One region of the Aerococcus sp. HMSC10H05 genome, then DNA from elsewhere that is predicted to be linked to it. Evidence: riboswitches for the same ligand, from Rfam matches in the RefSeq annotation. Region 1 holds a riboswitch; the other holds the start of a gene.
The links. Region 1 has a riboswitch for thiamine pyrophosphate ahead of HMPREF3116_RS00790 (hydroxyethylthiazole kinase). Riboswitches for the same ligand answer to the same signal wherever they lie in the genome.
Positions count from the first base shown of each region.

Region 1 (11,199 bases):
AGAAGCCACCACCATGAATATGAATTAAGGTTGGTAATTTTTGACTTGTGCCAATTGGATAGTAAACATCCAAACTATTCTCAATACCATGAGGACCATAAGAAATGTCACGAAACTTCTCAATGGATGTAGGTTCAACTAGACCTGCATCTCTTTTGGCATCGCCTTCTTTAAATTCTTTGCGCATTTTTTCAACATCAATTTTCATGAGGCAGCACTCCTTTTACTTTCATTTCTTTTCGTTTGATCGAAACTGCTTTAATTGTAAGTAAGATGAATAATAATAGAAAACCTGAACCAGCAATTATCATACTAAAAGCGGGAGATATATGTAAAAAGTCTATAAAAATATTACCGATATCATAACGTATCTATCATCTATTGTATAGTTTTAAAGATGACATTTCACTTTCTAAGGGCACATTGAAAGTATACGTTACTTGACAAATTGTTAGGGTACAATGTATGAGTGAAGTGATAAGATGTTAGCAAAAGAAGATTTACCTGTATGTCCAGTGGCGACAACCGTCGATTTGATTGGGAATAAATGGAAGGTCTTAATTATTCGTGAGTTATTAAAGGGGACTTATCGTTTTAATGAATTGCACCGATCGATTGAAGGTATTAATCAAAAAGTATTGACGGAGAACTTGCGTAAACTAGAAGCAGATGGGATTTTTATAAATCACCCTGCATCAAGAGAAGAGATTACTTGGATGGCTGGATTCGCAGTGATTAAATAGTTAAACTTTATAGAAATAATAAATAAGCCGTGATTCCCGGGGTAGTGGGCGTCACGGCTTTTTTGGAGGTAGATATAGTTTTTTTGTTGGTTAGTTTATGACTTTATCTGGATCAAAGTCTGTATAAGTATTTACTGTTTCAGTAGCTTTTTTCTCGTTGTAATTATCTAATAAGGACATGGCAATTGTCGTTAAAATACCGATTACGGCAGCGTCATCCACAAAGCCTAAAGGTCCGAAAATATCTGGTAATATATCAGCAGGGAAGATGGTATAAGCGAGAGCCAATCCAGTAATTGCCTTAATATAAGTCGGTGTTTCCTTATTAAACAAGGCTTTGGCGAACTTGCCTAAGGTCATTTTTGACGTTTGTTTCATTACATACATCATCCTTTCTCATGACTATATATTAATCGGAAAAAGGGTTTATTGTATCCGTCCTAAGACCTAATTTAAACATTTGCTTTCGTTAAGTCTAGATACATTACATGCATATCAACATAGCGACCGTCTTTGACTTGGAATCCGCCTGGAATGGTGCCTACAATTTTAAAGCCAAATTTTTCATAAGTATGGATTGCAGCCTTATTTTCAACGACAACAGTATTGAATTGCATACCTCTAAAACCGTGTGCTTTAGCCTCCTCAATTGACTGTGCAACTAAATCTTTAGCTAAACCTTGACCGCGGAATCCTTTTGCGACTGCATAAGTCCCGTTTGCAACGTGACTAGCTCGGCCTTCATTATTCGGATTAATGAGATAATAGCCAGCGATTTGGCCGTCTACTAACAAGACTTCAACTTGGCTATAAGACGCAAGTTTATTCTCAAAATCTTCATTTGAATAGAGGTCTAATCCTGGGAAAGCAACACCGTCCGTCAATATATCGTTCCAGATTTCTGTTAATGTTTCAATATTGACTTGTGTGTAGTTTACAAATTCTTTCATATATAAGACCTCCTAAAATTTCATTAATTAAGCCTATTTATTCTACCTATACATAGCAAATGCATTCAATATCAGATTACTTTCTATTATAGGTTTTGTTGTATTGTAAGGGTTGACATTCCTTGGAAAGATTGTTTGAATAGAGGTATTCAAAGAGACATTTGGGGTGCTGTGACAGCTGAGATTATACCCATGGAACCTGATACAGTTAATACTGGCGAAGGAAAATGTAGTAAATATTGTCGAAATATGATTTTATTGGCTTTTATGCCTTTCAATTGTAGTTTTGGACGAACTATTTCCCCCCTTTTGTCGAATACTGACAGGAAAGGGGGATTTTTTGTTTTCCAAAAGCTTTCTAGCAAGCTTGTAATCAGCTAGGATTTCTAAACAATATTATTTGAAACATTGAAAGGATAATTGTAATGACAATTGATTTATACACTTTAAAGACTTTACCCAAATTACCCAACCCATTCCCGCTAATCAAGAACCCCTTGATTCAGTGCCTAACGAATACCGTGACAGTGGAATCAGTAGCCAATGCTTTATTGTATGTGGGGGCAGCACCGGTAATGGCAGATCAAGAGGCAGAAATGGCTGTCTTCTTCGACCAAAATGATGGTGCTTTATTAAATATAGGCAGTTTATCACCTGAAAAAATACGCAATATCTTACTTGCAGCAAGAACAGCTGACGAAACGAAGACGCCTTTTGTATTGGACTTAGTTGGGGTATCCGCTAGCCCAATGCGCAATGAGTTAGCCAAGGAAATTAGCAGGTCAAAACCAACTGTTATCAAAGGGAACCTATCTGAAATGCGGACTTTCTGTGGGCTAGGTTCATCAGGACGTGGCGTGGACGCAGGTGAAGCTGACCAAAATGAAACGGCCTTAGTGGAACTAGGACAAGCTATGCAAGCATGGGTAGCTAACCAGCAAGATACTTGCTTATTAGCGACTGGCCCAGTTGATATTGTTGTGGATAATTCTGGTATTTATTATTTAAAAAATGGCGTCGATGCACTTGGCCGCTTTACAGGAACAGGGGACATTGTCGGTGCCTTAGTGACAGCTATCATTGCGAGTGGACAACCGGTATTAGAATCAGTGATCTTGGCAGTTTCATATTTTAATTTATGTGGGGAAAAAGCAGACGTAAAAACGAAGGGTTTAGCTGATTTTAGACAAGCAACATTAAATAACCTTTCACTCTTGTTGGAATCAGATGATTGGCTAACAGCAATTAAAGGAGGTCAACTATGATAGATTATCGATTATACCTCGTGACCAATGCGTTTGATTACCATGAAGACGTTTTTTTACAAGTGGTTGAAGAAGCGATTAAAGCTGGTGTTACCCTAGTGCAATACCGTGATAAGACAGCGACAAGTCGTGATGCATATGCGCTGGCTTTAAAATTAAAGGCGATTACGGACCGATATGCCGTACCTTTAATTATTGATGACCGGGTAGATCTAGCATTGGCAGTGGATGCTGCTGGTGTTCATATTGGTGATGATGAATTACCTGTAGATGTTGTACGAAAACTGATCGGTTCAAATAAAATTTTAGGGGTTTCAGCCAAAACCATAGACAGGGCAAAAGAAGCTTATCAACAAGGGGCAGATTATTTAGGCGTTGGCGCTATATTCCCTACCACTACCAAAGATTCTTCTTTAGTGACCAAGGAAACTTTACGGACGATTACAAGCAAAGTGCCGATACCTATTGTGGCTATTGGAGGTATTCATTTAGACAACATGGATGAACTAAAAGACACAGGCATTGCAGGGATTTCAGTGGTTTCTGAAATTATGTTAGCGGATAGTGTGCCTGACCGAGTAAGGCAATTACGGGCTAATTTAACAGAAATCTTGGAGGTGAACTAAATGGTAAATACAACACCACAAGTGGTGACGATTGCAGGTTCTGATTCAGGTGGTGGAGCAGGCATTCAAGCGGATTTAAAGACCTTCCAAGCACGCAAAGCTTTTGGGATGTCCATTGTAGTCGCATTGACAGCGCAAAATACTTTAGGTGTTCAGTCATCTTTACCGGTACCATTGGACTTTATTGATGCACAATTTGCCTCACTTGTAGCAGATTTTAAGATTGGCGCTGTGAAGACAGGTATGTTATTTAACGGTGCATATGTAGAAAATGTCGTAAATAATTTAAAAAAGGTGGACTTTGGGCCATTAATTGTTGATCCTGTCATGGTAGCTAAGGGCGGACATCAGCTCTTAGACCAAGACGCCATAAATGCGATTCAAAACCAGTTACTATCTATAGCGACTTTGGTCACGCCAAATATTCCAGAAGCTGAGATCATCGCGGACATGTCTATAGAATCAGAAGCGGATATGTTAGTGGCTGGTTTAAAATTACAAGGATATGGCGCTAAAAACGTCATCATAAAAGGCGGTCACGCTAAAGACGCTAGAGCTCGGGATTTAGTGCTTATGGAAGATGGCGAAATTTTATGGTTATCTAGTCCTCGCGTTGAAACAGAAAATACTCACGGGACAGGCGATACATTATCTGCCGCTATTGCCGCTGAATTAGCTAAAGGCAGTGAATTGAAAGCAGCGATTGTGATTGCTAAGCAGTTTATTCAAGGCGCAATCGCAGATAGCATCGATGTCGGTCATGGGCACGGGCCAACCAACCACTGGGCTGATTTGTCAGATGATGTGTTAGTTGAAAGTGAATAATAAGAACAACGAAAGAGACCCACACTGTGTAAAATATATTTTTACGCGAGTGTGGGTCTTTATTATATTTTATGGATTTTCTGCTTGTTATTTCTTCAATTTACGTACTTTAATATCATAGACTGTATCTATGATGAGGAAAGTAATCACCAAGAGATTTGCAATTGTTTTCCAGAGGCTATCTTGAGTAAATAAAGCTGAAATTAAAATAGTGGTTACAATGATTCTGAAGACTACATTCCATATTGAGCTATTGGTAAAGCGACGAAGTTTCTTGTGTAAATGCAACAAATAACTTCCTTTCTAAATAGCGCGAACTTGTAACCGTACGATTAAGCCGTAATCTACCACAACAAAATAGTACTTTCAAGTTATTGAAATATTTATAAGATGCTGAATAAGGGGATTAAATGGAATCGCTGATTGGTCAAGTGCACAAAAATGTCTGTTTATACCCCTATAGTAAAATGCTTTCTTCTGTTCTAATATATATTCATGTAAGCGCAATCAAAGTGTGCATAAATATATATATATAGAGGAGTGACATAATGGAAATGGTAATTCCATGGTATTCAGCAATCATCGGTCTATCAATCGCTACAGCTGCCACTATTATTTACGGCATTTTATAATCAAGAATAAAAAGGAGAAGAAGGTATGAACAAGAAAATACTCGTAGCCCCTGACTCGTATAAAGGTAGTTTAACAGCTTTAGAGGCTTGTGAAGCAATTAGTACAGGGATTAAACGGGCTTTACCGGATGCAGAAATTGTCTCTTTACCAATGGCAGATGGCGGTGAAGGTACCGTACAATTTCTAGTTGATGCCACTGAAGGTACCCTCCACCAACTAGAAGTAGTTGGACCTTTGGGGATACCAGTTACTGTTAGCTATGGCATTTTAGGGGATGGTAGAACAGCTGTCATCGAGATGGCTGAAGCTTCTGGTATCGGCTATGTTAATGAACAAACAAAGAATCCTTTAGTAACAACAACCTATGGTACAGGTCAACTTATTCTAGCTTGTATTGAACAAGGTATAGAAGAAATTATCTTAGGGATTGGCGGATCAGCAACAAATGACGGCGGTGCTGGTATGGCACAAGCTTTAGGCTATCAATTATTAGATAGTGATGGCAATGAAATTCCATACGGTGGTGGTAGTTTAAATCAATTAGCCAGCATTCAAATGAGTCAAGTCCATCCAGCTCTAAAAAAGGTGAAACTAATCGTTGCATCAGACGTTAATAACCCACTTTGTGGACCAGACGGTGCGTCCAATGTTTTTGGCCCGCAAAAAGGGGCAACTAAAGAAATGATTCAAACCTTAGACCAAAATCTCGCACATTACGCTGAAATTCTGAAAAAAGACTTAGCTGTCGATATGATTGATACACCAGGCGCAGGTGATGCTGGCGGGTTAGGAGCAGGTTTATTGGCTTTTACCCAATCAGAAATGCATACTGGGATTGAAATTGTCCTTGAATATGCGAAGTTTAAAGAGTTTGCAGTCGGGTGTGACCTTTGCATTACTGGTGAAGGCGGGATCGATTTTCAAACAAAATTTGGTAAAACCCCTTATGGTGTAGCCCAAGCCTTTAAAGCAGTTAACCCGGATAAAAAAGTGATTGCTTTGGCGGGAAACGTTGGTACAGGGATTGATGAATTATATACAGAAGGTATTGACGCAGTATTTGGTATTGCACCAGGTGCAGCTACTCTGGATGACCTAATAGTAAATGCCAAAGATAACTTACCATTAACAACTGAAAATGTTATCCGTGCCCTATATTAAAGTGCTAATTTCTACCAGTTTTAGCAAATAAAAATCCCTAGGGTTTTCCCCAATCTTTTGCTAGAATAATAAAGCAATTAACGGAGTCACCGCCAATTTTTAGGCAGGTGGCTTTTTTTAGAAGAAAACAACTATAAGAGGTTTTATGAATGAAGAAATTAAATATCTGGATAAAACAGCATTTGCTGTTTGTGATTGCGACCACTTTAGCTTTAGTGAGTGTGGTCTTTGGCCGCTTTGATTTTACCTATATAAAGTATGATGTATTAGTGAGTTTATTTGGTTTGATGGTGGTACTGGCTCTTTTCCAAGCTTCAGGATTACTACGCTGGGCATCGATTAAATTAATTGACTGGTCTAGTAATAGTCAAGTGATTGTCCAATCTATGGTTTTATCCTCATTTTTTGGCTCTTTTCTACTATCTAATGATATTGCCGTCTTGACCTTATTGCCCATTTACTTAAATATCTTGCGTCACTTACCTAAATTCAAAGGCCGCATACTTGGCGCAGCTTTGATTGTAGTGGCTGCTAACTTGGGAGGGGTCTTTTTCCCCTTTTCCAACCCACAAAACCTCATTATCTATTCAGCCTATCAAGTAGATTTTGTAACATTTATGTGGTGGACACTACCTTTAATGGTGGCGGGCTTTATTTTAGTGATGGCAACTACTTTCTTCGTTGAAAAAAAGGTAGCACACACGGAAGTGAAGGAGGAGTCAGTTGACCGGTCAGTCGTTATACAAGCAAGTATTGGGATGATTTTAATGGTTATCGCCATTTTTGGCTTATTGAATATTTTCTGGACTGTAGCCTTTATTACTGCCTATGTTGTCTTAACTAATTGGCGGTATTTATTGCAGGTGGACTACTTGTTGTTGCTGACATTTGCTGCCTTCTTTATTTTAGTAGGGAATATCACAGATCTATCACTTGTCCAATCTTGGTTATCGGCCAATATTTCAAGCGAAGGAATGGCTTACCTAACTGGTTTAGTGGCCTCACAAGCCTTCTCAAATGTACCTACAACGATACTCGTATCACCATTTACTGACCAAGCCTATAGTTTATTGATGGGAGTAAATATTGGTGGTTTAGGGACGATGGTTGCTTCCTTAGCGAATCTAATCGGCTTTACTATTATTAGAAATGCTATGTCTATGAATGCAAAAGCTTATTTCAAAGTTTTTACCATCATAAATGTGATTTTTATCGCGATTTTAGTCTTGCTATTCTTTCCATGGTAACTTTTTCTCACTTTTTTATCATTATTGTTTAATTAAAGCTTGCATTATTGACCTTTTTAGTATAAATTAAAATTATATTAGAAAACGAAAGAGGCATCTCATTATGTTAAACACAACACAAAATAATATGAATATTGTCATTATTATTATTGAATCTAGGACTTAGGGAATTAAGCAGTAGCTAATTTCATATGTCCTATTTGTGTTGAGATACTAAATGGGATGTAAGCTTCCCATTTAGGGGAGCTTTTTTATTTGGTATAACTTTGTTTTTATTATAAAAGCAAGGATTGATGGTTTGTATAAATTGGGTTTGTTTTATAGGAGGAAAAGTATGAATTTTAAGAAATTTGGTTTAACACTATTATCAGCAGCAACGTTAGCTGCATGTGGTTCGGTAACGCAGACATCAAACAGCAGCTCTAGTTCAGCTGATGGAGATTCTGAAACAATTAATATCGGTGGAGACTTTGGTTTAACTGGATCAGCCTCAGCTTATGGTTCTTACATTAATGATGGGGCATCACTTGCTTTTAATGAAATTAATGAAGCTGGTGGAATTGATGGTAAAGAGATCAATTATGTAGTGACCGACAATAAATCAAATGTTCAAGAGTCTGCTAATGAAGCTACGCGTTTGCTTGGAGATGAAAATCTTTCTCTCTTATTAGCTTCTGATATTGCTGCATCAACCGAAGCTGCTATTCAACCAGCGGAGAATGCTCAAGTGCCAATGATCATTCCGTCAGCAACTGTTGACGATTTAACTTTAGATTCACAAGGGAATGTATTTGAATATATCTTCCAAATTGCCTTCCAAATCTCTAATCAAACAGCTGCGCTTGGGCAATTTGCAGATGAAAAAGGTTGGGATACGGCTGCTATTTTACAAGATAACTCTTCAGACTACGGACAAAACTTAGCATCTCAATTTGAAGAAGACTATTCTGGTGATGTTGTCATTAAAGAATCATTCCTATCAGGGGATACTGATTTTAGCTCGATCTTAAACAACGTCAAAGGAAAAAAACCAGACGTATTATTTGTTGCGGGCTATTATCCAGAAGGTGGGGCAATTGTGAAACAAGCGCGTGAAATGGGTATTGATGCAGCAATTCTTGGACCAAATGGATTAGGTAATGATGAATTTATCAACTTAGCTGGTGCTGAAAATGTTACTGACTTTTACTATGCAACAATCTTTGTAACAGGTGAATATGGATCAGATGCAGCCAATGAGTTTGCAGAGAGATACCGTGCAGCATACGATACTGAACCAGATTTATTCTCAGCTGGTGGATATGACGCTGCTAGGTTGGCCGCTGATGCAATCGACCGTGCAGGTTCTACAGATCCACAAGCCATCCGCGATGCACTTGAAGAAACACAAGATTTTGAAGGCGTAACAGGTAATATTTCATTTGATGAAGATCACAACCCGGTAATGGATTCGTTCGTAGTGGGCTATTCAGAAGGTGAAATTTCATCTGTAGAAGCGATAGAAGCAAATTAAAACCATATGCTTTGAGAGAATGCGCATACAGGATAGTTAGCACTATAAATTGGTAAGGATCACGATGGTTTAGTCGTGATCCTTTTTGATATTTTTTTATTATCTTTTGACTGAAAACGCATTTTAATACTTTAAAATAATCACTCGTATCAGGGAATGCAATCGCTGCAAATCAATTCTTGTCTATTTGAAAGGTGCTATCATAACCATAGGATGATAAGAAGAAGTGGCGTATAATATGACTTGTACAATATAATGGATACAGTAAAAATTTTATAAATAGAAAGTGTGGAACGTAATGGTAGAAACAGGTAAATATTATATCTATGCTGACCGTATTATTTTGGCAGATGAAGTTGTAGAAAATGCTTACTTAGAGGTTAATGATGGTCGGTTTGGTTATGCAACACTAGAAAAGCCTTTAAAAGGTGAAATTAAAGATTATACTGGCTATACAGTTGCAGCTGGTTTGGTAGATACGCATATTCATGGTTTTCACGGCGCTGATGTCATGGATGATGATTTTCAAGCTGTACAAACCATGTCTAAAGGTTTGCTATCAACAGGTGTAACTGCTTTTTTACCAACAACATTAACTTCTTCAGCAGACCTATTGACATCAGTTGCTGGTAAAATTGGTGACCACTATAAAGAGGCTGAAGGTGCAAAAATCTTAGGTATCTTCTTTGAAGGACCCTGGTTTACAGAAGAGCATAAGGGGGCACAAAATGCGGCTTATATGGGAGATCCTGACTTGGCGCAATTTGAAGTGTGGCAAACAGCTGCGAAAGGACTCATTCATAAAATTGCACTCGCACCAGAGCGGCAAACAGCCAAAGATTTCACAACAACTATTACAAAAGAGGGTGTTCATGTAGCTTTAGCACACTCCTCAGCTACTTATGAAGAAGCGACGGCTGTAGTGGATGCCGGTGCCAACATTTTTATTCATACCTATAATGGGATGTCAGGTTTACACCACCGCAATCCTGGTATGGTTGGCGCAGCTATGGCAACCGATGATACCTATGCGGAAGTCATTTGTGACGGCAAACATGTCCACCCAGGTGCAATCAAGGCGCTTGTTAAAGCGAAGGGGTGGGACAAGACAGTTCTTATTACAGATGCCATGTCAGCTGCTGGTATGCCCGATGGTAAATATCAATTAGGTGAATTTCCAGTTATTGTCAAAGACGGTGAAGCGCGTCTTGAGTCAGGTAATTTAGCAGGATCTGTTCTAACCTTAAATCAAGCAGTCAAGAATGTGGTGGATTGGGGTATTGTAGATAGTGAGCAAGCCTTACGGATGGCTTCACAAGTGCCCGCTGCCTCTATAGGTTTAGATGGTCGGGTTGGTGTCATTGCGCCAGGACGTGTGGCTGACTTCATTGTGGTAGATGCGGATATGAACTTAAAAGAAACCTATCTAAATGGTGTTTCTGTATTTCAAAACTAAATAAGCATAGAAAAATGGCACCAATCTAGTTGACATGAGCAGACTAGTTTGGTGCTTTTTTGATATGAAAAAGGCAAAATAACCCGTTACTTGTCTAGTCTACTCCATTATACATGTTATATTATATAACATCACCTGTGATAATTGTGAGGAAAATGAACCATATCCTACATCAGTAAGTAAAATATTTTGATAGGTAAAAAGCTTGAAATGACCGCAAAAACGAAATAAGATGAGAAAGTGGTGATAATTTAATACTTGAATATAATTATTTTCCAATCTATAATCTAATCACAAATTAATAAATGTTACATAAGTCACCCTGCGTATTATGAAATGTAACATAAAACGTCATGTTAGTAGCTAGGAAAATAAGAGGTGAAGCAGATGAATCAAGAATCTAACCATCACGCTTTAAATTATCAAGCGTATGCCAGCAAAACGTTTCAGCATTTACATCGTTATCCAGAGATATCCTTTCATGAATATCAAACCCGTAAGTTTATTCGGCAACAACTAGAAAGTTTTGGTTATACCGATATTTCATCTGAAGTTGGTGGTGGGGGAGTGATTGCCCGACTTAAAGGAGGCAAGCCAGGTTTAACCATTGCCTTTCGTGCAGATATGGATGCCCTACAAGTTCAGGAAGAAACAGACCTACCATACAAGTCTGAGATTGACGGGGTGATGCATGCCTGTGGCCATGATGCACATACTACGATTTTATTAACTGCAGCAAAATATCTAATTCATCTTAAAGAAGAAATTGCTGGTACGATT
Region 1 is NZ_KV786946.1:64,068-75,266, reverse strand. Features, by position in the region: gene HMPREF3116_RS09320 (alpha/beta hydrolase) at 1-208, opposite strand, end outside; gene HMPREF3116_RS00805 (winged helix-turn-helix transcriptional regulator) at 483-743, shown strand; gene HMPREF3116_RS00800 (YkvA family protein) at 834-1,121, opposite strand; gene HMPREF3116_RS00795 (GNAT family N-acetyltransferase) at 1,196-1,693, opposite strand; TPP riboswitch at 1,846-1,936, shown strand; gene HMPREF3116_RS00790 (hydroxyethylthiazole kinase) at 2,119-2,958, shown strand; gene thiE (thiamine phosphate synthase) at 2,955-3,584, shown strand; gene thiD (bifunctional hydroxymethylpyrimidine kinase/phosphomethylpyrimidine kinase) at 3,585-4,409, shown strand; gene HMPREF3116_RS00775 (glycerate kinase family protein) at 5,067-6,203, shown strand; gene HMPREF3116_RS00770 (SLC13 family permease) at 6,353-7,450, shown strand; gene HMPREF3116_RS00765 (ABC transporter substrate-binding protein) at 7,785-8,963, shown strand; gene nagA (N-acetylglucosamine-6-phosphate deacetylase) at 9,262-10,419, shown strand; gene HMPREF3116_RS00755 (M20 metallopeptidase family protein) at 10,807-11,199, shown strand, end outside.

Region 2 (11,199 bases), on a different contig from region 1:
TGGTTTCGTGTACTTTTAAATTGCATCATATTCCTCCTAAGCGACTCGTTTTACCCTTTTGATCCATACCAGTCACTCTTTATATTTGCTTCATTTTACCATAGAAGGTCCATTTATGGCAGTGTAGGCTACCTTTTCTCATCATACGCTATTAGAAAATCCATCCAAATAATGGCGTGTTTTTAGGTTGAAATAGATTTTATTACTCATATATGTTAATATAAAATGTGTTTCTAATTTTTTAAATTGTAAGAAACGTCAATACAAACGTATATACTCAGGAGGTATTTGAATGAAATTTACAGCTCAAAAACGTGATGGCTCTGGTACTTCAGCAGCTAAACAATTACGTAAAGAAAATTTAGTTCCAGGCGTTGTATACGCAAGTGACTTAGATCCGATTAACATCTCAATGTCAGTTTCTGATGTAGAACAAATTCGTCGTGAATTAGGTCTTAACTCAGTATTTGATTTAGAGTTAGATGGCGAAACTCGTACAGTATACGTACGTGAAATTTCACAATCTGCGTTGAAACCAACTATCTACAACATTTCTTTACAAGCAATCAAAAAAGGTCAAAAACTTGAAATGCCATTATCTATCGTTGTTGTCAACGAAGATGCTTTAGCAGATAAAGAAGGTGTAGCATCTACTACAACACTTGAAATTGACGTTATTGCTGACCCAGCAACTGCACCAGATTCAGTTGAAGTTGACGTTACAGGTTTAGCTATCGGTGATTCAGTAACTGCTGGTGAGTTAAACCTTGCAAGCGATATTGAGTTAGTAACTGATGCTGAAGAAGTTATTGTAGCGATTTCTGCGCCAGTTGAAGAACCAGAAGAAGTAGATCCAGATGCTGAAGTTGCTGAACCAGAAGTAATCGATGAAAAAGAAGGCAAAATTGTAGAAGATACTGAAAACTAAGATTTTTTCAATGTCTTATACTAGCCAAAACCGGTGTGGTTGATTTCTCACCGGTTTTTTTGTCTGATTCATCTTTTCTTTTTGTCCAGAAGGCTTTAGTAAATCTTCTAGCAAATCCATTAAAAAACAGGTTGGTGCTTGTATATGTCACCAGCCTGTTTTACTTTATTATATTTATTTGTCAACTAGGATAATTTTCTTATTTGTTTTGATTAGTAGGTAAGAAATAACATAGCACGCGATCCAGGTTGCGAGTCCTGACATCGTATTCATCACACCTGAATATACCCAAGGACTCATGCCCTCTGGTGCAAATTGCCCCCAAAAGGCTACCCCAGCTAGAAAATGAACAAAATATTCACAAAAAATGGCTATAAAAGTCGCTAAACCAACATATAGTAAAAGATTTTTTTCTTGGTTGTTTTTTGCTGCTTCTTGAATTTTTAGGGCAAAAATACCTGCTAATCCAGCTAACACAAAAGCAAAAATATATTCAATAATACCTTGTATTGGCGTTAAAATACTGGCAAATCCAGAAATAAATTTAATCAGGCCTAACAAGAATCCTGACAATAAACCTGCACGAAGCCCTCTTCTAAATGCTAGAATATAAATAATAGCTAATGAAATTTGGACCCCAAAACTTGGCCCAATTTCAATTGGTATCAGCGATACTATAAAAGCAATAACAGCTGCAATAGCGGCCTCGATATTTTCATTCAACTTAACTGATCTCATTCTTCTTCTCCATTCTTTTGTAGGCACAGTGAAAACTGATTTGAAATGGTATCAGAGTAAATAAAAAAATCGCATCTATCACAATTGTGACAAACACGACCGCTCAATGTATTCAACGATTTAACGCATTAAATCATTCACCAACAAATGGCTATTGAACACTTCCTTACGCCAGTATAAACCGGATCAAGTTATGAGGGTCTGTCTTTAAACATCTCAGCAAAAGCTCCCCTAGTGCATACAAGTATATCATTTCTTATAGTATATGCTAATATTGTATTTTTAGCAAGTGGTAACCGCAAACATTTCATAATCATTCAGACTTATTGTATAATGAGATTGAGCGCTGGTTCATCAAAACCACACTATTGTATATATATCATCAATATGATATATTTTTAGGAAATTATTTATGCATTCTATTATTTAGAGGTCTATGGGGGGATGAAATTTGAAGCTATTTTTTTCGGATAAAGCGATCAATCAATTACAATCATTATCACAATTTGAACATATTTGTTTAAATGATACACAGTATTTACATATTTCTGATGGACAAGAAATCGACTTGGTTTTACGGACGAATGAGACAGATTTTTCTGCTTATGATGATATCTTGGAGACCCATATTGGCCAAGTTCACGTGAGAGAGAATGCATTAAAATTTTTAGGCCACGACAACCGCATTGATTTTGATGATTTCAGACAAGCCTTTGTGTTAATTGTTGATGGTCATGTGATGAACGATGACATTTACCTACAAAAAGCGTCATAATAGATGATTCTCAAGCGAAACGGGCTAGGACTACTGGTCCGTTTCTTTATTAAAAAAAGGAGTAAATATGTCTCAAAACCAATTCCAAGCATACTATAAAAAGTCTCGGCAAGAACGTATCGATATTTTAGTCAATCAGCAACAAATTACCGAGGACCAAGGCGCATTTTTAAAGAATGGTGAGGGGTTAACGAATGAAATTGCCGATAATATGATTGAAAACGCCCTCTCTACCTACCGACTTCCTTATGGTCTAGGACTCAACTTCCTAATTAATAATCGAGAAGTCCAAATTCCTATGGTTACTGAGGAGCCATCTGTCATTGCGGCTGCATCAAATGGTGGGAAAATCGTCCAACAAGCTGGTGGTTTTAAAGCGCAAGTGAACCAACGTCTGATGACTGGACAAATCGCTTTTACGGGTGTAGAACATGAAAGCCAAGCCTTAGATTTTGAAAAATGGGTAGCTGAAGTTTCTAATAACCTACTAGCTGTCGCTAACGATGCCTACCCTTCTATTGTTGAGCGTGGTGGTGGTGCAAAATCGATTCGCTCTCACTACTACCCTACAACAGCCGATAATGCCTCTTTTTTCGTTATATACCTAACAATCGATACAAAAGAAGCCATGGGGGCAAATATGATGAATACTATGTTGGAGGCTTTAAAGACCTATATCTTAAATCATGTGGATTTTATTCCTGGCCTTGAAGGTTTGATGGCTATTCTATCAAATTATGCGCTGGAGGCAACCGCTACGGCAACTTGTGAGATTCCGGCTCATCTACTAAATAAGGGAGATGTTCAAGGAACTGAAGTGGCTAGAAAAATAGCCTTAGCAAGTCAACTGGCACAAGTGGATGTATACCGGGCAACAACCCACAACAAAGGTATTATGAATGGTTTAGATGCTTTTGTATTAGCTACTGGTAATGACTGGCGGGCCGTTGAGGCGGGTATACATGCCTATGCGACCAGAGACGGACACTATCGTGGATTGGCTATGTGGTCATACAATGCTGATCGTGAATTGCTCACTGGCACACTCACCCTACCTTTAGCTTTAGGTGCTGTAGGCGGGTCTATCGGTATCCATCCAACGGTTCAAGTAACGAAATCAATCCTTGGCCAAACAGATGCTAAATCATTGATGGAAATTGCTGTATCACTTGGGTTAGCCCAAAATTTTGCAGCAATCAAAGCCCTGGTTTCTGAAGGGATCCAAGCTGGTCATATGCAATTACAGGCTAAATCTCTAGCCATCCAAGCCGGTGCACAGGGTGACCAAGAAATTAATCAATTAGTATCTGCCTTAGAAAAAGCTAACCATAAAAACTTGGCGACTGCTAGTGCATTATTAGAAAAATTACGAAATATATAAAAAAATCGTTACCCACTTGAAGTTAAGCACACTTCTTGTAGGTAACGATTTTCTTTATTTATATAGTCGTTTATGATCTTCAACACCAGCCAATTGGAATCGTTCTTCATCATCAGCTAGCACTAATTGACTACCGTCAGTCGGCAGTTCTTCTTGGAAAATCAATTCATAATCAGCAACAGATAATTGTACCCGGTTATCTAACATTGCTTCGTGGCTATCTACTGCTAGCATATCTTTATAACCTTCTACTAAAGTAATGGAGAAGAATTCACCAACTGCTCCTGAACCATAAGAATACAATCCAATGGCGTCTCCGGCTTTAAGATTTTGACTTTGGTCTAACAAGGAAATTAAGCTTAAATATAGGGAACCCGTGTAGATATTCCCAACGCGTTTATTATAAACACGGCTTGCTTCAAATTGGTCTATTAGACTAGCTTGTTTAGCTTCATCCACTTCTGGCAATAATTGGCGCAAGCCTTTTAGCCCCATTTTTGAATATGGTAAATGGAATGCCAAAGCTTTAAAATCATCTAAGGTTTTGTTGCTACGCTTTTTATACTCCGTCCAAACAGTTTCAAGATAAGCAAGATACTGCTCATTAGAAAACTGCCCGTCTACTTGTGCATAAGCGGAATAGTTTGGTCGCCAAAAGTCGTAAATATCACCAGTGTAAGAAACCGCATCATCATTGATGACTGCCACACGAGGATCTTTACTGATTAGCATCGCCACTGCACCTGCACCTTGCGTTGATTCTCCTGAAGTATTCAAGCCATATCTAGCAATATCAGTTGCAATCACCAACACTTTTGACTCAGGATGACGAGCGACATGGGATACTGCAGTTTGAAGACCTACAGTTGCTGCATAACATGCCTCTTTCATTTCAATCGCACGGGCAAATGGGTTAATCCCTAAAAGCTGGTGTACATGAACTGCCATTGCTTTTGATTGGTCCACACCTGATTCTGATCCAACTATAATAAAATCAATAGACTCTTTATCTTCTGCTGTTAATATTGGCCAAGCCGCGTTAGCGGCCATTGAAACTGGATCTTGGGTTAAGGGGGCTACCGCTTGCTGGGTTTGACCTAAACCAATTGTAAACTTCGCTGGCTCGACATCTCTAGCTTCAGCCAGGTCTTCCATATCCACATAGATATGTGGTGTGAAGAAATGTAGTTTATCTATACCAATATTCATATTTGTTACTCTCCCAACATCATTTTTTACGGATAACGTAATTTATCACTGTTCATTCTATCATAGTTTCCTCTCTCTATCCGCATTTGTAGCATTCTTAAGAAATTCTGAACATTTTTTCATGAAAAAAGAGAGACACAACAGAGTTGTCATGCCTCTCCTAGATGGAAACTGTCTGGTCAATTTGGCGAATACTTTAGTTACAGGTCATTATTTGTCAAAATGTTTTATTTTGACACGACGTCAGCAGCGTCAAAATATTCTACTGCGTTGTTATAAGAAACGTTCGTAATTAATTTTTCTAATAATGCTTCATCATTAGGAATTTCACCACGTTCAACCAAGTCACCGATGTAGTCGCAGAATAAACGACGGAAGTATTCGTGACGTGTGTAAGAGATGAATGAACGAGAATCCGTCAACATACCAACAAAATTCATGAGTAAGCCACCTTCAGCTAGGGCTTTGAATTGTTTCAACATACCGTATTTCGTATCGTTGAACCACCAACCTGAACCTAATTGCACGCGACTCTTGATGCCTTTGTCATTAGATTGGAAGTTCGCTGCAGTGGTTGCTGCTAAGTCAAAGTATGCTGGGTTTAATGGGTAAAGAATAACTTTAGGCAATTCGTTTGTTTTATCCATTTCGTTTAATAAGCCGTTTAAAGCTTCAGCAACATGCGTTTGGTCGTTGATTGAGTCTAGACCAGCGTCTGGACCTAATTGTTTAAATAAGCGCTCAGAGTTATTACGGATTGCCCCAAAGTGGAATTGCATCACAAAACCTTTAGCATTGTAAATTTTACCTAATTCACGTACTAATGCGGTTTGGAATTGACCATATTCATCTTCTGAAATGGCTTCACCGTTCACAGCTTTTGTAAAAACGGCTTCTGCATCTTCATTCGTTGCTGGACGGAATACTAATTTCGCTAAACCGTGGTCAGAAATGTTTGAACCGTGGTCAGCAAAGTATTGAATACGGTCTTCTAGAGATGCCACTAATTTAGCAAATGAATCAATTTTAATGCCGTTTGCCTTTTCCATTTTTGGTAAGAAGTCAATGAATTTTTGTTCGCCAACTGCAAAAGCTTCATCAGGACGGAAACCTGGCACAACAGTAACATCAAATGTTTCGTCTTCCGCAATTTGTTTGTGGAATTCTAATGTGTCATAAGGGTTATCCGTTGTACAGATAAATGTGACATTAGAATTTTTAATTAATTGACGAGCAGTTAAGTTTTCGTCTTTTAATTTTTGATTAGCTGCATCATAAATCTCTTTCCAGTTATCAGCAGATAACATTTCGTCAACGTCAAAGTAACGTTTTAACTCTAATGCAGTCCAGTGGAATAAAGGGTTCCCTACTGTATTTGGAACAGTTTCAGCCCATGCTTGGAACTTCTCTTCATCTGAAGCATTCCCAGTAATTTTCTCTTCTGGAATCCCCATTGCCCGTAGTCCACGCCATTTATAATGGTCGCCACCTAACCATAATTCAGTAATATTTTTGAATGTATAGTCTTCAGCGATTTGTTGTGGTGATAGGTGACAGTGGTAGTCAAAAATTGGTTGGTTTTCAGAATAAGTATGATACAAATGTTTTGCAGTTTCACTTTGTAACATAAAGTCTTCATTAATAAAAGCCATCTTGTAAAGTTCTCCTTTCGATTGAAAAATAGTTGCCTAACGACTTACATCGAAGCCTTCATCACTATTCATTAATTGGTGAACATCGCTTAGCGTCACAATGCCCATATCCCCTGGAATGGTATGTTTCAGTGCAAATGTTGCATTGGCAAATTCAACGCATTCCTTAGGCGTATAGTTTTCTGAATTAATCGCGTATATTAAACCAGCAGCGAAGGCATCGCCTCCACCAATACGGTCAACAATATCTACATCAAACACTTTAGAAGCATAGAGTGTTTTATTCGCATACATATAAGATTGTAAGATATTACGATTTGCGTTAATCACACGACGTTTTGTCAATGCAATCGCTTCTAGGTCATAATAATTACAAATATATTCAAGCGTATCATCTATGTTATCGAAATCATATGGTCGCTTAATATTATTCGTATCCTTATAGTCATTGCCGTCTTCATCCGGAACGAATAAAGGTTCAATACCAAAGCAAATGTCTGCATACGGTAATAATTCTGCCATTTTTTCACGGGCAACTTCAAAATCCCATAGACTTGCACGGTAATTTAAGTCTAGAGAGACTTTTAAACCACGTTTTTTAGCTTCTTGCATAGTAGCCTTGGTTAAATCAAATAAGTTATTTGATAAGGCTGCCGTGATACCAGAAGTATGGAACCAGTTTGCATCTTCAAAAATCAGATCCATATCATAATCATCGATCTTAGATTCTGTAAAAGCGGAATTCTTTCTATCATAAACAATCTTAGACGGTCTAATAGAGTACCCTTTTTCAGCAAAATATATACCTAAACGGTCACCCTGACGTAACATGTAGCCAGTGTGTACCCCATTTTTACGCATAAATTCAATGGCGCTGTTCCCTAATTCGTTATCAGGTACAGCTGTGATAAAACTAGCCCACATACCTAAATGCGCTATAGTAGATGCTATATTCGCTTCAGACCCACCATATGTGACTTCTAATTTTTGCGCTTGAGAAAAGCGTTCGCTGTCATTTGTTGTTAAGCGAATCAAGATTTCTCCAAGCGTCACAACCTTTTTGCGCATATTATTTTCCGCCTTGGATTTCTGCTAATTTATCAGCAAATTTTTGTGCTTCTTCACGACAAGAGTCCGCCCCATCAGCTTTGTAACGTTTAGTTAAAGCTGAACCAACACCAACTGCCCATGCACCATTGTTAATCCAAGTTTCCATGTTGTCGATGTTAACGCCACCTGATGGCATCATTTCAACTTGTGGCAATGGACCATGGACATCTTTAATAAATCCAGAACCTAATACACCACCTGGGAACACTTTAACGATTTCGCATCCTGCAGTTAATGCTTGTTGGATTTCACTTACAGTACCGCAACCTGGTAAGTATGGCACTGTGTATAAGTTACAGATTTCAGCAATTTCAGGCACCCATGTTGGTGAAACGATGAAACGTGCCCCATTTAAGATTGAGATACGTGCAGTAATTGCATCTAAAACAGTACCTGCACCTACAACCATGTCAGTACCCGCAAATTCTTCTGATAAACGAGCCATTACTTTCTCAGCTCCAGGTGTTGAGAAAGTAACTTCGATGTTTTTAACCCCACCTTCGTAAACTGCTTTAGAGATTTCGTAACCTGCTTGTTCAGATTCGCCACGTACTACTGCGAATAAGAAGTTTTTTTGCATTTGTACAACTGTTTCTGCTTTATTTGCCATTTTTATTCCTCCTAAATTGCATACATTGATTTAATTGATGAAATTATGCGTCGTATTTTGCTAATAAGTCTTGGAATTCACCAATCACTTTATCTTGGTATTCACCAGCATATTCTTTGTTGTTGAATTTAGCTAACGCTTCATTACGTAGACGGTCCCACGAGAATTCTTCATTTCCAAATAAGATTGGGTAGTAAAGAACGCCATTTGTTTGCGCTGCTTTTAAGTCACCAGGTGCGTCTCCAACCATTAAGATTTCATCTTTTGCATAACCATGTTTCAATAAGTCAGCAATTGCATCTGCTTTTGAACCAGCTTCTTGACCGTAGATAACGTCAACTGAAGGCATCAAGTCATGACGAGTCCATTCAGATTGTAATGCTTCAGAGTTAGCTGAAGAAACGATGGCTACGTCTCCTGCTTCTGCCAATTTTTCTAAACCTGCTTTAGCACCAGGGAATGGTTCATCGCGTCCAGTAAGTTCGGTATGAATACCTTCATTTACTTTGTTAGACCAGTCTAAAGCTGTCACTAGTGAAGGTTCCTCATTTGCTTCGATAGCTTCTTTTAATGATGCATTTGATAATGAAGTTGCTGAGTTAGCCCAGTCACGTAATGCATCAATATTCATGATGGATTCGCCAGCGGCAGCAGCGTCATCTAAACACATGACCAAAGCTGTAAAACGATTTACACCACGAGTAGATGAAAATAAGTTTACACGATTCCAGTCTTCTTGGAAGGCTTCTTTATTTTCGATCCCAAAAACATCTGCAGCAATTGGTCCGAAAAATTCAAAATGTTTAACGTTCATGGTATCCATTGCACAACCATCTGAGTCAACACAAACTAAGAATTGGTTTTGTTTTGTAAATTCATTTGGTAAAACTGCCATTCATATTCCTCCTATGTTTAACAGAAAAAGGGCTTTGAGCATTGATATGATACCCCTGCCAAAGCCCTCCAGTTATTTTGTATGTGTATGATTTAATTTTATTGAAGAATTAAACACCAGCGTAAGCAGCGAAACCACCATCAATCGGTAATACAACACCGTTTACGAAGCTTGCGGCTTTTTCGTCAGCTAAGAATAATAAACCACCTAATAACTCTTCTGGTTCACCAAAGCGACCCATTGGTGTACCATTAATGATTTTCTCACCACGTGGTTTCAATGTTTTGTGGTCTGCTTCAAACATCATGTCAATGTTTTGGTTAGATACTAAGAAACCTGGAGCGATTGCATTAGCACGAACCCCAACATGCGCAAAGTGAACCGCTAACCATTGAGTGAAGTTAGAGATTGCTGACTTAGCACCTGAGTATGCAGGAATTTTTGTTAATGGTGTGAATGCATTCATTGAAGAAATGTTGATAATGTTCGCACCTTCACGTCCAATCATGTCTTTAGCGAAAATTTGAGTTGGTAATAAAGTACCTAAGAAGTTTAAGTTAAATACAAATTCAACACCTGATTGGTCTAGGTCGAAGAAAGTTTTTGTTTCTTCCGGTAAGTCTAATTCATGGTATTCGTTGTCAGTAGTTGCGCGAGGGTTGTTACCACCAGCACCGTTTACTAATACGTCAGTACCACCGAATTCAGCATCTACAGCCTCTTTAGCTGCTTTGATTGAATCGATTTCTAATACGTTACATGCTACAGCGATTGCTTTACCAGGGATGTCTAAAGCGTTAATTTCGTCAGCACGTGCTTGCGCTGCGTCAGCGTTTAAGTCTAATAAAGCAACGTTAGCACCTGCTTGAGCAAAAGCTTCTGCAAATTTAGAAACTAATACACCACCAGCACCTGTTAATACGACTGTTTTACCTGTAAAGTCATGAGTAAATTGGTTTGCCATTATTCATTACCTCTTTCTTATCTACTGGAAGTCCAGTAATTCATTGTCTTTGCTACGGTTAATTATTTAGTAGTACCAAAGTTAGGTGTTTTACCAGCAGCTTTCATTGCTGCTTCATATAAACCGTTGAAGTAAGTAGCACCTAATGCACGGTCATATAAACCGTAACCTGGTGTTACTGTTTGGTCACCCCAAATTCGACGACCGTGGTCTGGACGTAATGCACCTTGCCAGTCATGGTCGACTAACATTTTGATTACTTCGTACATGTCGATGTCACCAGCTTCAGATAAGTGAGCTGTTTCTTGGAAGCCCCAGTCTCCACGTTTAACGTTACGCGTATGCATGAAGTTGATACGGTTACGTTCTAATGCTGATTTAGTCATCGCTAAAACATCATTCTTAGGATCAGAAGCGTAAGAACCAACACACATAGTAATACCATTATATTCTGAATCATAGATGTCTAAGAAACGCGTAACTGCTTCTTGGTCAGTAATGATACGTGGTAAACCAAAGATTGAGTATGGAGGGTCATCTGGGTGAATAGCCATTTTTACGCCAGCAGCTTCAGCAGTAGGCATGATTGCTTTAATGAAGTATTCTAAGTTTTCCCAAAGTTTAGCTTCATCTACGTTATCACGGTAGTAATCTAAAATAGTTTTCATTTCTTCTTTGGTGTAAGAAGAATCCCAACCTGGTAATGACAGTTCACCTTCAACTGGATCCATACGCTCAACATCTTCATTAATGAATGCTAACGATTTAGAACCATCCGGTAAGTCATGGTTTAAGTCAGAACGAGTCCAGTCAAATACTGGCATAAAGTTATAGCAAACCACAGGAATTCCTGCTTTACCTAAGTTCGTTAAAGTTGTTTTGTAGTTTTCGATTAATTGGTCACGATTAGGTTTACCTTGTTTGATATCCTCGTGAA
Region 2 is NZ_KV786964.1:18,005-29,203, reverse strand. Features, by position in the region: gene thrC (threonine synthase) at 1-26, opposite strand, end outside; gene HMPREF3116_RS02700 (50S ribosomal protein L25) at 293-928, shown strand; gene thiT (energy-coupled thiamine transporter ThiT) at 1,103-1,666, opposite strand; TPP riboswitch at 1,813-1,909, opposite strand; gene HMPREF3116_RS02690 (iron-sulfur cluster biosynthesis family protein) at 2,118-2,441, shown strand; gene HMPREF3116_RS02685 (hydroxymethylglutaryl-CoA reductase, degradative) at 2,509-3,822, shown strand; gene HMPREF3116_RS02680 (hydroxymethylglutaryl-CoA synthase) at 3,877-5,031, opposite strand; gene uxaC (glucuronate isomerase) at 5,259-6,683, opposite strand; gene HMPREF3116_RS02670 (sugar kinase) at 6,720-7,751, opposite strand; gene HMPREF3116_RS02665 (bifunctional 2-keto-4-hydroxyglutarate aldolase/2-keto-3-deoxy-6-phosphogluconate aldolase) at 7,753-8,403, opposite strand; gene HMPREF3116_RS02660 (HAD family hydrolase) at 8,447-9,298, opposite strand; gene HMPREF3116_RS02655 (SDR family oxidoreductase) at 9,408-10,262, opposite strand; gene uxuA (mannonate dehydratase) at 10,325-11,199, opposite strand, start outside.
Region 2: another riboswitch for thiamine pyrophosphate. It lies ahead of thiT (energy-coupled thiamine transporter ThiT); the one in region 1 lies ahead of HMPREF3116_RS00790 (hydroxyethylthiazole kinase).